3 regions of the Bradyrhizobium ingae genome follow, and region 3 is predicted to be linked to each of the others. Evidence: riboswitches for the same ligand, from Rfam matches in the RefSeq annotation. Region 3 holds a riboswitch; each other region holds the start of a gene.
The links. Region 3 has a riboswitch for ZMP and ZTP ahead of ACV1FX_RS02955 (serine hydroxymethyltransferase). Riboswitches for the same ligand answer to the same signal wherever they lie in the genome.
Positions count from the first base shown of each region.

Region 1: it holds a riboswitch for ZMP and ZTP, as region 3 does, so the genes downstream of both, purH (bifunctional phosphoribosylaminoimidazolecarboxamide formyltransferase/IMP cyclohydrolase) here and ACV1FX_RS02955 (serine hydroxymethyltransferase) in region 3, are expected to answer to the same signal.
Region 2: it holds a riboswitch for ZMP and ZTP, as region 3 does, so the genes downstream of both, folB (dihydroneopterin aldolase) here and ACV1FX_RS02955 (serine hydroxymethyltransferase) in region 3, are expected to answer to the same signal.

Region 1 is NZ_JBVUBB010000031.1:97,993-102,270, forward strand. Features, by position in the region: gene ACV1FX_RS31895 (MFS transporter) at 1-818, shown strand, start outside; gene purH (bifunctional phosphoribosylaminoimidazolecarboxamide formyltransferase/IMP cyclohydrolase) at 1,036-2,628, opposite strand; ZMP/ZTP riboswitch at 2,654-2,735, opposite strand; gene ACV1FX_RS31905 (heparinase II/III family protein) at 2,795-4,278, opposite strand, start outside.
Region 2 is NZ_JBVUBB010000024.1:109,743-114,020, forward strand. Features, by position in the region: gene ACV1FX_RS28345 (lipoprotein-releasing ABC transporter permease subunit) at 1-1,081, shown strand, start outside; gene ACV1FX_RS28350 (ABC transporter ATP-binding protein) at 1,086-1,787, shown strand; ZMP/ZTP riboswitch at 2,009-2,093, shown strand; gene folB (dihydroneopterin aldolase) at 2,130-2,531, shown strand; gene ACV1FX_RS28360 (GNAT family N-acetyltransferase) at 2,588-3,094, shown strand; gene ACV1FX_RS28365 (hypothetical protein) at 3,550-4,089, shown strand; gene ACV1FX_RS28370 (RlpA-like double-psi beta-barrel domain-containing protein) at 4,172-4,278, shown strand, end outside.
Region 3 is NZ_JBVUBB010000002.1:69,430-73,707, reverse strand. Features, by position in the region: gene ACV1FX_RS02960 (PDR/VanB family oxidoreductase) at 1-191, shown strand, start outside; gene ACV1FX_RS02955 (serine hydroxymethyltransferase) at 420-1,697, opposite strand; ZMP/ZTP riboswitch at 1,732-1,817, opposite strand; partial or broken gene fusA (elongation factor G) at 2,566-2,961, shown strand; gene ACV1FX_RS02945 (ABC transporter substrate-binding protein) at 3,073-4,056, opposite strand.

The sequences.
Region 1 (4,278 bases), on a different contig from region 3:
CGCTGCTTGGTTTCAAGCCGCTGTTCGGACTCGATCCGGCGATGCACGAGGGCGATCGCATCACGGGACCACTGACGGGCCTCTGGTTCATCGTGTTCGTGATTCCGATGTTCCTGTTCACGCCGGACTATCCCGCCAAGCGGCCGGTGCGCGCGGCGCTGCGCGCGGGCCTTGCGCAGCTGAAGCAATCGCTCGGCGAACTGCCGCGGCGGAAATCGCTGGCGACGTTCCTGCTCGCCAACATGATCTACACCGACGGCCTGGTGTCGCTGTTCGCCTTCGGCGGCATCTATGCCGCCGGCACTTTCGGCTGGCACACGATCCAGATCGGCACCTTCGGCATCATCCTGGCGATCGCCGGCACGTTCGGCGCGTGGCTCGGCGGCAAGCTCGACGATCTCCTCGGGCCGAAGCGCGTGATCGCGGGCAGCATGCTGATCCTGTTGCTATCGCTCACAGCGATCCTGCTGGTCGACAAGGATTCGATCCTGTTCATCAAGGTCGCGCCGCCCGAGCCGGGCGGCGCCCTGTTCGCCGGCGCGGCCGAGCGCGCCTATCTCGTGCTGGGCTGCCTGATCGGCGCCGCCGGCGGCCCGCTCCAGGCCGCCTCGCGCACGCTGCTCATCCGCCTCGCGCCGAAGGATCGCATCGCGCAGTATTTCGGCTTGTTCGCGCTGACCGGAAAGGTGACGTCCTTCATCGGCCCGCTGCTGATCGGCGCGATCACGGCCGGGACCGCAAGCCAGAAGGCCGGCATGGGCGTGCTGGTGGTGTTCTTCGCCGCGGGACTGGCGTTGTTGACGCGGGTGAGGGAGTAGCGGCACCACCGTCATTCCGGGGCATCGCGGAGCGATGAACCCGGGACCGCTGTTGCCAAGCATCCTGATGTCGTCCCGGCGAAGGCCGGGACCCATAACCCCAGGGAGAAGTTGTGGCGCGCGATTGCTAACCACCAGTCTTCGCCAAACTACTCCCTGTGGTTATGGGTCCCGGATTTGCGCTCCGCTTCGCTGCGCTTGTCCGGGACGACAGGAGTTAATGCCGGAAATGCCGTGTCCCCGTGAACACCATGGCGATGCCGTGCTCGTCGGCGGCCTTGATCACCTCGTCGTCGCGCATCGAGCCGCCGGGTTGCACCACCGCGGTGGCGCCGGCTTCGATGCAGGCGAGCATGCCGTCGGCGAACGGGAAGAACGCATCTGACGCGACGACCGATCCCTTGGTGAGCGGTTCGGCGAGCTTCAGCTCGTTCGCCGCATCCTGCGCCTTCCGTGCTGCGATCCGCGCTGAATCCACCCGGCTCATCTGACCCGCGCCGATGCCGACGGTGGCGAGATCCTTGGCGTAGATGATGGTGTTGGACTTGACGTGCTTTGCGACGCGGAACGCGAACTTCAAATCGCGCATCTCGGCATCATCAGGTGCACGCCTGGTCACCACCTTGAACGTCATGTCGTCGACCACGGCGTTGTCGCGGCTCTGCACGAGCAGGCCGCCGGCAACGGTCTTGGCGGTGAGGCCCGCCGAACGCGGGTCGGGCAGGCCGCCGGCGAGCAGCAGGCGCAGATTCTTGCGCGCGCCGATGATGGAGATCGCTTCCTCACTTGCGTCCGGCGCGATGATCACCTCGGTGAATATCTTCGTGATCTCGCGCGCGGTGTCGGCATCGAGCGCGCGATTCATCGCGATGATGCCGCCAAAAGCCGAGGTCGAGTCGCAGGCAAGCGCCCTGCGATAGGCGGCGACGAGATCGGGACCTTCCGCGACGCCGCAAGGGTTCGCGTGCTTGACGATGACGCAGGCCGCCGTGCGCTTGGCGTCGAACTCGCCGATGCACTCATAGGCCGCGTCGGTATCGTTGATGTTGTTGTAGGAGAGCTCCTTGCCCTGCAACTGCCGCGCCGTCGAGACGCCGGGCCGCTTGTCGGGCGTCGCGTAGAACGCGGCGGTCTGGTGCGGATTCTCGCCGTAGCGCAGCGCCTGGATCAGCTTGCCGCCGAAGGCGCGGTAGTCGGGCGCATCGATCTCGAGCTGCCGGTTGAACCAGTTGGAGATCGCGGCATCATAGGCGCCGGTGCGCGCATAGGCTTTTGCGGCAAGGCGCCGGCGCAGCTTCAACGTGGTCGCACCATTGTTGGCGGCGAGCTCGTCGAGCACGGCCTGGTAATCCTGCGCCTCGACGACGACCGCGACATCGTCATGGTTCTTCGCGGCGGCGCGGATCATCGCAGGACCGCCGATGTCGATGTTCTCGATGCACTCCTCGAAATCAGCGCCTTTGTCGACGGTCGCCTCGAACGGATAGAGATTGACGACGAGCAGATCGATCGGCGCGATGCCGTGCGTCTTCATCGCTTCCGCATGTTCCTTGTTGTCGCGGATTGCGAGCAGGCCGCCATGCACCTTCGGATGCAGCGTCTTGATGCGGCCGTCCATCATCTCGGGAAAGCCGGTGAGGTCGGAGACGTCCTTGACCTTGAGGCCGGCAGCCGCGATCGCCTTGGCCGTGCCGCCGGTCGACACCAGCTCGACGCCGTGGGCGGCCAGCGCCTTGGCGAATTCAATCAAGCCGGTCTTGTCGGAAACGGAAAGCAGTGCGCGGGTGACGCGGCGCGGATGGTCGGTCATGAGCAAGATCCTCTGTTGAAGGGAGTACCTATGCCCAGGCGCGCGGCAGCTATGTCCCGCGCTTCCCGATGGTGCTCCATCCAAGGTCGCCAGTTGCGCGAGCGGGTGCTCGTTAGCAGCTTTCGATGCCCTTCACAACGACCAGATGGGGCTGAGCCGCGCGCGTTTACAGCGGGAGTTCCGGCTCGCGCCGGGCATTGCGGCGGGCATTGGTGACCGCAGGCGAAGCCGTGGAGCGGACGAAGCTCCAGCGGATCGAGGGCGCCTGCCGCGCATCCTGCCGGATCACGATCTGGGCGGTGCGGCGCGGCCCGTCATTTCCGGCCAGGAAGACGCTGTCATCGAGATCGACCTTGTCGTCCAATGCTTCAAAGGTCCAGACCTCGCGGTTCGGCAGCACCAGCATCACGCCGCGGGCGTCCGACAGCCGGCTTGCCTTCACCGCCGGATGCAGATGGAAACGCAGCGCGAAATCCGCATTCGTGCCCTTCAGCCGTCCGCCCTGCGGCGGCGACAGCGTATCCTCGCCGTCGACCCGCGTCCCGTCATTGGCGATCATCACCACACGCCGGTGGATCACGCCGAACTTGGCGAGATAGCCGTCATGCGACGTCGTCAGCAGCGTGCCGTTCTGAACGACCTCACGAAAATTCTCGACGACGGACGGCCCGCTGATCACGGGCGCGCCGTGCAGCAGCTTCTTCATCGCCGACAGCTCGACGAACTGGCAGGACGATGTTTCGTGATAGCTCAGCGTCGAATGCGCCGCCGTGCCGCGCGCGAATGGCCGCCAATTGTCGCGCCCCGTCGTCGGCATGCCGCAATTGGTCACGATGCGGCTCGTGCCCGAGGACAATTCGAACGACAGGCAGCCGGCATGGGCGTCGTGGCTGACATTGGCGGGCGGCGGCGCGCCGGTGTCCATGATCAGCGTCAGCGCTCCGGCATCGAGGCGCTGGAAGCCGGTATGCGGCATGGTCGCCATCGGCGCGCCGTGGGTGTCGTCATAGGCCAGCAGCGTGGCGAGCAGATCCGACGACGTCGCGCTCATGCCGTTGAACAGCGCAAAGTTGCCGTCGCCGTGCCGGAAGAAGCGCAGCATCGGCATCATGCGGTCGATCGCGTTCAGCAGCGCCGGCGGCGGCGCGATGTTGCGCGCCGCAAAGGTCTGGCGCAGCGGCAACAGGTCGATCAGGAGCTCGATCAACGCACCCGGATTGCGGGAGATGTGTCCGCCGTCGGGAAGGATCTGGCGCTGCAATTCGTCGGACAGCTTGCGCGAGGCGCTGCGGATGTGGCGCGCCTGGTTGGCAAGGCACAGCGAGGCGTAGCAAAGCGCGATCAACACTTGCAGCCGCGGCACCCCGTCGGGGATGTCGACCATCGTGAAACGCAGAAGGCGAATCTCGCGGGCCAGCGCCCGCAGATAACGACGGTAGAATTTGTTGTCGGTGTCGCCGAGCACCAGGGGGGCCTGCGACAACAGCGAGATCACGCGCCGCGCCAGCACGTCGGCGCGGCGGGCCACGGGGCGGCGCTTGTTGGCGGGATTGGAGATCCAGTCCTCGACCAGCGAGCGGGCGTTGGCCCGCGTCAGCGCGGTGTCGGCGGCGCGCAAGTGGCGCAGCCAGCCGAAGCCGAGCAGGGCGA
Region 2 (4,278 bases), on a different contig from region 3:
GCTCGACAAGATCCTCGGCCTCAACGGCCATATCCTGGTGCAGCCGCTGGAATCGCCGCTGACCGACTGGAAGGACGTTGCCGAGCGCATCAGCCAGGTGGATGGGGTGCGGCTCGCCGCGCCCGTGGTCGACGGCCAGGCGCTGGCGTCCTCGCCGTTCAATGCCTCGGGCGTGCTGGTCCGCGGGATCCGCGCCGACGACCTGAACAACCTCACCTCGATCGCCAAGAACATCAAGCAGGGCTCGATCGAGAATTTCGACGAAGGGCAGGGCGTGGCGATCGGCCGGCGGCTTGCCGACCAGTTGTCTCTGCATGCGGGCGACAGTATTACCCTGGTCGCGCCGAAGGGCGCGGTGACGCCGATGGGCACGACGCCGCGGATCAAGCCTTACAAGATCGTCGCCGTGTTCGAGATCGGCATGTCCGAATACGACGCGGGCTTCGTCTTCATGCCGCTGCCTGAGGCCCAGGCCTATTTCAACCGTAACAACGACGTTACCGCGATCGAGGTGTTCACCACCAATCCCGATCGCATCGACGCGTTTCGCAAGTCGGTGACGGAGGCTGCCGGCCGGCCGGTGTTCCTGGTCGACTGGCGACAGCGCAACTCGACCTTCTTCAACGCGCTGCAGGTCGAGCGCAACGTGATGTTCCTGATCCTCACCATGATCGTGCTGGTGGCCGCGCTCAACATCGTGTCCGGCCTGATCATGCTGGTGAAGGACAAGGGCAGCGACATTGCGATCCTGCGCACGATGGGCGCCTCGCAAGGATCGATCATGCGCATCTTCCTGATCACGGGCGCCTCGATCGGCGTGGTCGGCACGCTCGTCGGCTTCTGCGTCGGCCTCGTCATCTGCCTCAATATCGAATCGATCCGACAGTTCCTGTCCTGGCTCACCAGCACGGAACTGTTCTCGCCGGAGCTCTATTTCCTGTCCCGGCTGCCTGCCGAGATCGACGTCGGCGAGACCACCGCGGTGGTCATCATGGCGCTGACCCTGTCGTTCCTTGCGACGCTCTACCCGTCCTGGCGCGCCGCGCGTCTCGATCCCGTCGAAGCGCTGCGGTACGAGTGAGGGCCTGATGGAGCAGGGGGCGGAAGATGTACCGGTCATTTATCTCCACGAGATAAAGCGGCAGTACGTGCAGGGCGAGAACGTGCTGACCATCCTGGACGGCGCCAAGCTCGCGCTGTGGGCTGGGCAGTCGGTGGCGCTGGTGGCGCCGTCAGGTTCGGGCAAGTCGACGCTGCTGCACATCGCAGGGCTGCTGGAGGCGCCCGATTCCGGCGAGGTCTATGTCGGGGGCTCGCCGACCTCACAACTGCCCGACATCGAGCGCACGCAGCTTCGCCGCACCGAGATCGGCTTCGTCTACCAGTCGCATCGGCTGCTGCCGGAGTTCTCGGCGCTGGAGAACGTCATGCTGCCGCAGATGATCCGAGGCTTGAAGCGCTCCGAGAGCGTCAAGCGCGCCAAGGATATCCTGTCCTATCTCGGGCTCGGCGACCGTATCACCCATCGTCCGGCCGAGCTGTCGGGCGGCGAGCAGCAACGCGTCGCGATCGCCCGCGCGGTCGCCAACGCCCCGCGGGTGCTGTTTGCGGACGAGCCGACCGGCAACCTCGATCCCGGCACCGCCGAGCACGTGTTCCAGGCCCTGATGCAGCTCGTCAAGGCAACCCAGGTCTCGATGCTGATCGCGACCCACAACATGGAGCTCGCCGGCCGTATGGACCGGCGGGTGTCGCTTTCCAACGGCCAGGTGGTCGAGCTCGACTAAAAAGCCCGAAAACAATCCCGCCGGGCGCAGCGTGGATGCACCTTGCCCACGGGAGAGGTGACTTGTGACCCGGGCTTGCACCGATTCAATCAGAACCAATCGAGCTTTACAGCCGGATCACCGGCATCTTGAACGGACCGGCATAGGCGGCTGCGTGCGCGACCGCTTCGTTGGCTACCTGCGGAAGCGATTGCATTTCGTGAACCCTGAAGCTATGAAATTGATGGTCGCGTGACTGGCGAGGCAAGGTGGACAACCACCGGGGAACGCGAGCAATTCACTGTGCCGTTCGCCTGGGCAATTGGGACATTCCCAATCAAAACGCTTCTTCCGGAGCTGCCCATGCTGACGTCGATCAGAATTACCGGACTTCAGACTTACGGCTATCACGGTCTGTTCGAGGAAGAGCGCAGGCTCGGACAAAAATTCAACTTTGACATTTTGGCCACGCTACAAGAGGTGCGGACCCACCTCGGGGACGATCTGGACTCGTCCGTGAGATATGACGCGGTCGTCGACGAAGCCGTCCAAATTGCAGCGTCAAGTAAGTTCCAGACTCTGGAGGCTCTAGGTGAAACGATCGCCGCAAGTCTGCTGCGGCGCTTCGCCATCATGGACAGCGTTACAGTCGCGGTTGCGAAATGCAGTCCACCTATTGCGCATTCGATAGAACAGGTCGGTGTCGAGGTCAGCCTGCGGCGTGCCGACCTCACGCTATCCCAGGATGGGATCGTCGGCATCTGACTCTCTCTACGTCCCCGCGTTCATGTCAGCGACTTTCATCACGGGAAGGGGATGCCATGGCGATCCTCACACGCATCGAACCAGATTGGGCAATTCGACCATTCCAGCCTGGTGAAGCGCCGGCGGTTCGGCGGCTCATCGAGGCCGTCTGGCATGAGCATTTTGCCGATCACCCTGAATCCTTTGTACGGGACTTCATTTATTCGCGTCTCTCGGACGTCGACAACGCGGAAACCATCTACGCTCAGCGGGGTCTCTTCTTGTGCGCGGTCGCCGAAAGCACAATCATCGGCACCGGTGCGATCAAAGGTGTCGACGATCGAGAGTGCGAAATGGTTCGCATGTTTGTCTCCCCAATCTACCGAGGTCGCGGGATCGCACGGTCCATCGCAGATGAACTCATCAGCTTTGCCCGTAGCGCAGGATATGATCGCGTTCGCCTGTCCAGTAACAACGCGCTGACGGCCTCCCATCGTCTCTACGAAAAGATGGGCTTCCGACCAGTGTCCCCCTGGGACCGAGGCGGCGAAACCTACTCACGGTACTACGCCCTCAGCATATGAAAGGCCAATATCAAGGCGGTCGCTCATCCCACCGAGGGTGTGCTGCATTTCGAGCTCATGAGCTTTCAGGCCAATGACGATCCCGGGTTGAAGCTCGTCGTCTACATCGGTCTAAATAGTAAGCGAGCTAAGAACCGCCGCAAATCAGTTCGCGACGGTTCCCTAAAGCGCGATGAGATCAGGATAAATCGCTGCCGCACTTTAGGTCGTTGTTTGAGCATGATCTTTTCGGAAAACCGCTGCGCGCTTTCCGGATCATGCTCTCGCGCGCCACCAGTTCCATCATCGAGTTCCAAAGGTTTCCGCTGCGGAACAGTGCGCGTGCATCGCGGCGCAACAAACGTTGCGGTTAGTTTAAGCGGCGAGCTGGAGCCGCTATTGGACCCCCGACGTCATCGGCCAGATGTGCAATGGCGGACGTCCGCATCACACCTTCAACCTGGGTAGGGAATTTAATGAAGATTCTGTCTGCGCTGCTCATGGCGGCGCTCATGCTCGCGGGCACAGGGGCAGGCCACGCGGCGGTTCGGATTGCCGACGACCCCGGCGGGCAGATCGGGACTTACCTTTCCAAGTACAGCGAACTTCGCGCTTCAGGCCAGTCGGTGATGATCGATGGTCTTTGCGCTTCGGCGTGCACCATCCTGCTCTCAACGATCCCTCACGACAAGATTTGCGTCACCTCGAACGCAACGCTTGGGTTTCACGCTGCGTATGATTTCGCCGGCAATGGCCGAACTGTCACTAATCCCCAAGCAACCCAGTTGCTCTATTCGGGGTATCCATCCCAGGTGCGGCGATGGATCGCGAGGCGCGGCGGCCTCACCCCCAGAATGATCTTCCTTCGCGGCAAACAGCTGCAAGCCATGTATCGTCCTTGCTACGTCGATGCCCGTGCTCCCGCGGCGATGCCAAGCGACTCTGCCTTCGTCGACCAGGAGCAGCGTGGCTTCCTTGCCAGCTTTGGCGCCCGGTCGGCACGTCCCCGCAAATAGCCAATTCCCCCACGTTCGCTCTCGCTGAGCCTCCCTGGTCGGCAGAGCGAACACTGCATCCAGAATCAATCGAGGAATCCTGATGGTGTTTCGTTTGAGCGCCGCGATCTGCGGCGCCTTAATGACGCTTGCTATTTCACCTGTTGCCATGGCGCGAAGTGAAATCAGTGCGGTTCGTTCAGATGCCCT
Region 3 (4,278 bases):
TGTACGACTGCAAGCGCGGCGAATGCGGTCTGTGCGCGATCGACGTCGTGGACGTCCAGGGCGAGATCGATCATCGCGACGTCTTCTTCAGCGACCATCAGAAGCAGGAAAACCAGAAGATCTGCGCCTGCGTCTCGCGCGCACGCGGCACCATCACCGTGGACACGCTGCAACGGGCGGATGCGATCTGAGCGAGTCCGGAGCAGGATCTGTTAGGAGGAACGGAAAGGGCCGCGGCCTCCACCTCTCCCGCTTGCGGGAGAGGTCGGCGCGAAGCGCTGGGTGAGGGCTCTCTCCTCTTGGGGAGTCTCTTTGTGGAGATACCCTCTCCCCAGCCCTCCCCCGCAAGCGGGGGAGGGAGCGCACCTTCCATGCTTAATCTCAGCGCGTTAAATTGCGGTCTGCAGTTTCGAGGCCAATCAGTTCGCTCCGGATCCCGGCACCACGCCTGGAACAGGAAAAGCCCGGCACATCTCGACACACTCTGACCTGAGGCGCGCGAGGACGGCATCGTCTCCTTTCGCCTGCAGAGCCGCGGCGATGAATTCGCCGATACGACGCATTTCGGTGTCGCCCATGCCGCGCGCGGTCGCGGCTGGTGTCCCGAGGCGGATGCCGCTCGGCCTCAGCGGTGGGCGCGGATCATCGGGAGTGATCTGCTTGTTGGTGGTGATGGCGATGGCATCGAGCAGGTCCTCGGCTGTCCGCCCATCCAGTCCGACGGACGCCGCCGTATCGACGACCATCATGTGATTGTCCGTTCCATCCGTGACCAGCTTCATCCCGCGTTCCATCAGCGTTCCGGCCAGAATCTTCGCGTTGAGCAAGACCTGCCCCGCGTACGCCTGGAAATCCGGGCTCATCGCTTTCTTCAGCGTCACGGCGGTCCCGGCCACGACGTTCATGTGAGGTCCACCCTGCAAACCGGGAAAGACGGAAGCATCGATCCGAGCGGCGTGTTCCTTCCGGCACAGGATGATCCCGCCACGGGGGCCGCGCAGGGTCTTGTGGGATGTCGTCGTCATGACATCGAAGCCGGCATCAAGCGGATTGCGCATGACGTTCGCGGCGATCAGTCCGCCATAGTGGCTCACGTCGGCCATCGTGAGCGCGCCGACCTCGTCGGCGATGCTCTTGAATGCAGCATAGTCCAGGTCGCGCGGATAGGAGCTGTAGCCGCACAACACCATTTTCGGACGCGCTTCACGCGCTGTGGCCCGTAATGCGTCGAAATCGATCGCTCCGCTCTTCGAATCCGTCTTGTAGCGAATGAAGTTGAACAGACGCCCCATGTGGGACACCGGCGCGCCGTGGGTGAGATGGCCGCCATGCGACAGGTCCATGGCGAGAATGGTGTCGCCGGGATCGAGCAGGCCGAGATAGACGGCCTGATTCATCGGCGATCCCGACAGAGGCTGAACGTTGGCGTGCTCGGCACGAAACAGCGAGCAGGCCCGCTGGCGCGCGAGGTTCTCGATTTCGTCCGTGAACTGCTGGCCGCCATAGTACCGGCGTCCGGGATAGCCCTCGGAATATTTGTTGGTGAAGACCGATCCGAGCAGCTCGAGCACCTCGGGGTAGGTGTAATTCTCGGATGGAATCAGTTCGACGCCGTCTTGCTGACGGCGCTCTTCCCCCGCAAGGGCGGCCGCGATCTCGGAATCGTTGATGGACAGTTCGTTGCGAAACGACGGCATGCTTGGGCTCCTCATCACGCTGTTTTTCCAGCAGATTGGTTGCCCAGGCGATCGGCGTCGGAACCCCTCGCGCTTCACCGTGGTCAATTCCACGTCAGCTCGCCAGTCGCGCGATGGGAACGAATGAGCACGGCGGCTCTTCGTGGCGGAGAAGCTAGCCTACCTGCGGACCTTCCGCAACCGGCAGCTCGTGCGGACGCGATCACCGGAATCGGAAGAACAAGATCTACGCCTGCGTGTCGCGCGCCCGCGGCATAGTTACCGTCGACACGCTGCAACGGAAGGCCGTCCACACGCGAGACGGTCCTTAATCGTCGTCATCGCGCCCATGTACTTGTCGTAACTCTCCATAATTCGTTCTCGGCCGCGCCTTTCGGCCTCCATGCGGCCGCCGTCCGACGGCATCCATGCACCGGCTAACAGATGTCGTAGCAGCCAAAGGACAGAACAACCTACGACAAGGAGCGCGTGCCAGCCCGCATGCCAATGGGAAATTGCGTACAACACCTAGCGCTCCTACGGAGTCCTCTATCGGTTGCGTACGCCAATTTTGTCAACCATTCACATAGTAGATTGTGCTAACTTTAGGAAAACAATCCGAAGCCTGCACCTGTGACATTCGCCGATGACCTCCTTGCCCGTGCAAACTTTCATTATTCAGCGCATTCAAGAGGGCGGCTGGCGTGTCATTCACCGACAGGCGGACCTCACTGATGTCCCGATTGCTGACTTTGTTTCGCATCGCGACGCCGATGAATGGGTCAAGTGGAAGTCTGGCCATCCGGAACTCAATCCGTATGCAATGGCGGATGAAGTGTCCGCACAGTTAAAGCTCGAAATCGCGATTGAGCCAAAGTCGAGGGCCGATGCCGTCTTTCCGGTTGTGGACCTCACTGTGACGCTGATCGACGGCGCCTATCACGATGTCGATTCCTCGCCACTCGCCTCCAAGATCGCCGCGAGCGCGGCCTTTCGCGAGGCGCTCCATAAAGCGGGCTCGGTGGTGCTTGAGCCGATAATGAAGGTCGAGGTGGTGTCGCCGGAAGATTACACCGGCTCCATCATCGGCGACCTCAACTCGCGGCGCGGGCAGATCCAGGGCCAGGACATGCGCGGCAATTCCACTGTCATCAACGCGATGGTGCCGCTCCTGAAAATGAGTGGTTTTGTAAATAATCTGCGCTCGATGAGCCGGGGGCGTGCAACCTTCACAATGCGTTTCGATCACTATGCTGCGACGCCTACGCCGTCGAGTACCAGCTAATCGATATCCCGCGGGTATTTCCGGTCTATCCCGATCAGCGGACGGCTTCGGAGGCAAGTCGAACTTCGCCATCGGGCCATTTCCGGACTTATGCGCCGCAACGAGAGGGAGCTACTCGATCACCTCGTCGGCGCGGAGGACCAGTGATGCGGGGATGGTGATGCCCTGCGTCTTGGCGGCTTTGAGGTTGATGAAGGTCATGTACTTGTCCGATTGATAGATCGGTATCTCGCCGGGTTTGGCTCCCTTGAAGATCAGGTCAATGTATCGCGCCGCTTGACCGAACATGTTGTTTCTGTCGATGGCGTACGCCATCAATCCTCCGATATCGACAAATTCCCGGTAGGCATAGAGCGTTGGGAGGCGATTCCTTTCTGCGAGGTCCACAATAAGACGTCGGTTGTCCAAGTGATTTCCAGTTTCGTTGACAAGTAGGGCGTCGGCGTGTTCACGTTGGAGTAGATCAAAAACGCGTAGATATTCTGGCTCCTGCAGAGCCCGCATCGGCGAACCCACTAACGTAACTGAGAACTTGCGAGCTGCCGCGCGCGCAGCGTCACCGGCCCTGCTGTTCCAGTACAGTTCTGTAAAAAGATATCCGACGCGGCTGGCTGTCGGAACAGCCTCCAGAAGTAACCCAAGCCGCTTGCCCCAGATTTCGATCCCGGCATCCACGCTGATCCCGGTTATGTTTCCTTCTGGTCGCGCAAAATTGTTGGCGATCCCCAATGCAACCGGATCGCTCATCGTCGCGACGACGGGAATGGAGTGAACCAGCGCTTTTACTCGAAGAACTAGATCGCTAGTCCCCGTAATGAGGATGACGTCCGGGGACGAACTGACGCCGTCGCGAATGGTTGTGTCGTAGCGCGACGCATCTCCCTTTGCCGAGAAGCGCCCAACAACGAAGTTCTGTCCTTCCACGTAGCCAAGTCGTCGCAACTCGGCAAAGAGAGGCTTGTAAATGCCGGTTTCGCTTAGGTCGGCAACCGACGACAGGAATGCCAGCCGGTAGGTCTTATTCGGCTCGGCTGCCCGCAGCGCGCTCGCCGTCGTGGCGGCCAACAATCCCGCAAGAAGTTCGCGCCGCTTCATTCGATCACCTCAGTGCCAGTGAGATCATCTCAGTGCCAGTGAGCAGTGTCGGCGGCATGGTCGGTCCCTGCGCTTTTGCGGCGTTGAGGCTAATCACCAGCTTCAGGCGCGTGGGCTAACTTCCCGCCGTCGCATGCGTCCCCTCAAGGACCACGCCTGGAGGACCGAGAGCTTAACACTTTGTGCCGGAGCGGCGAGTGGCAAATGAAGCGGATGTTCGGC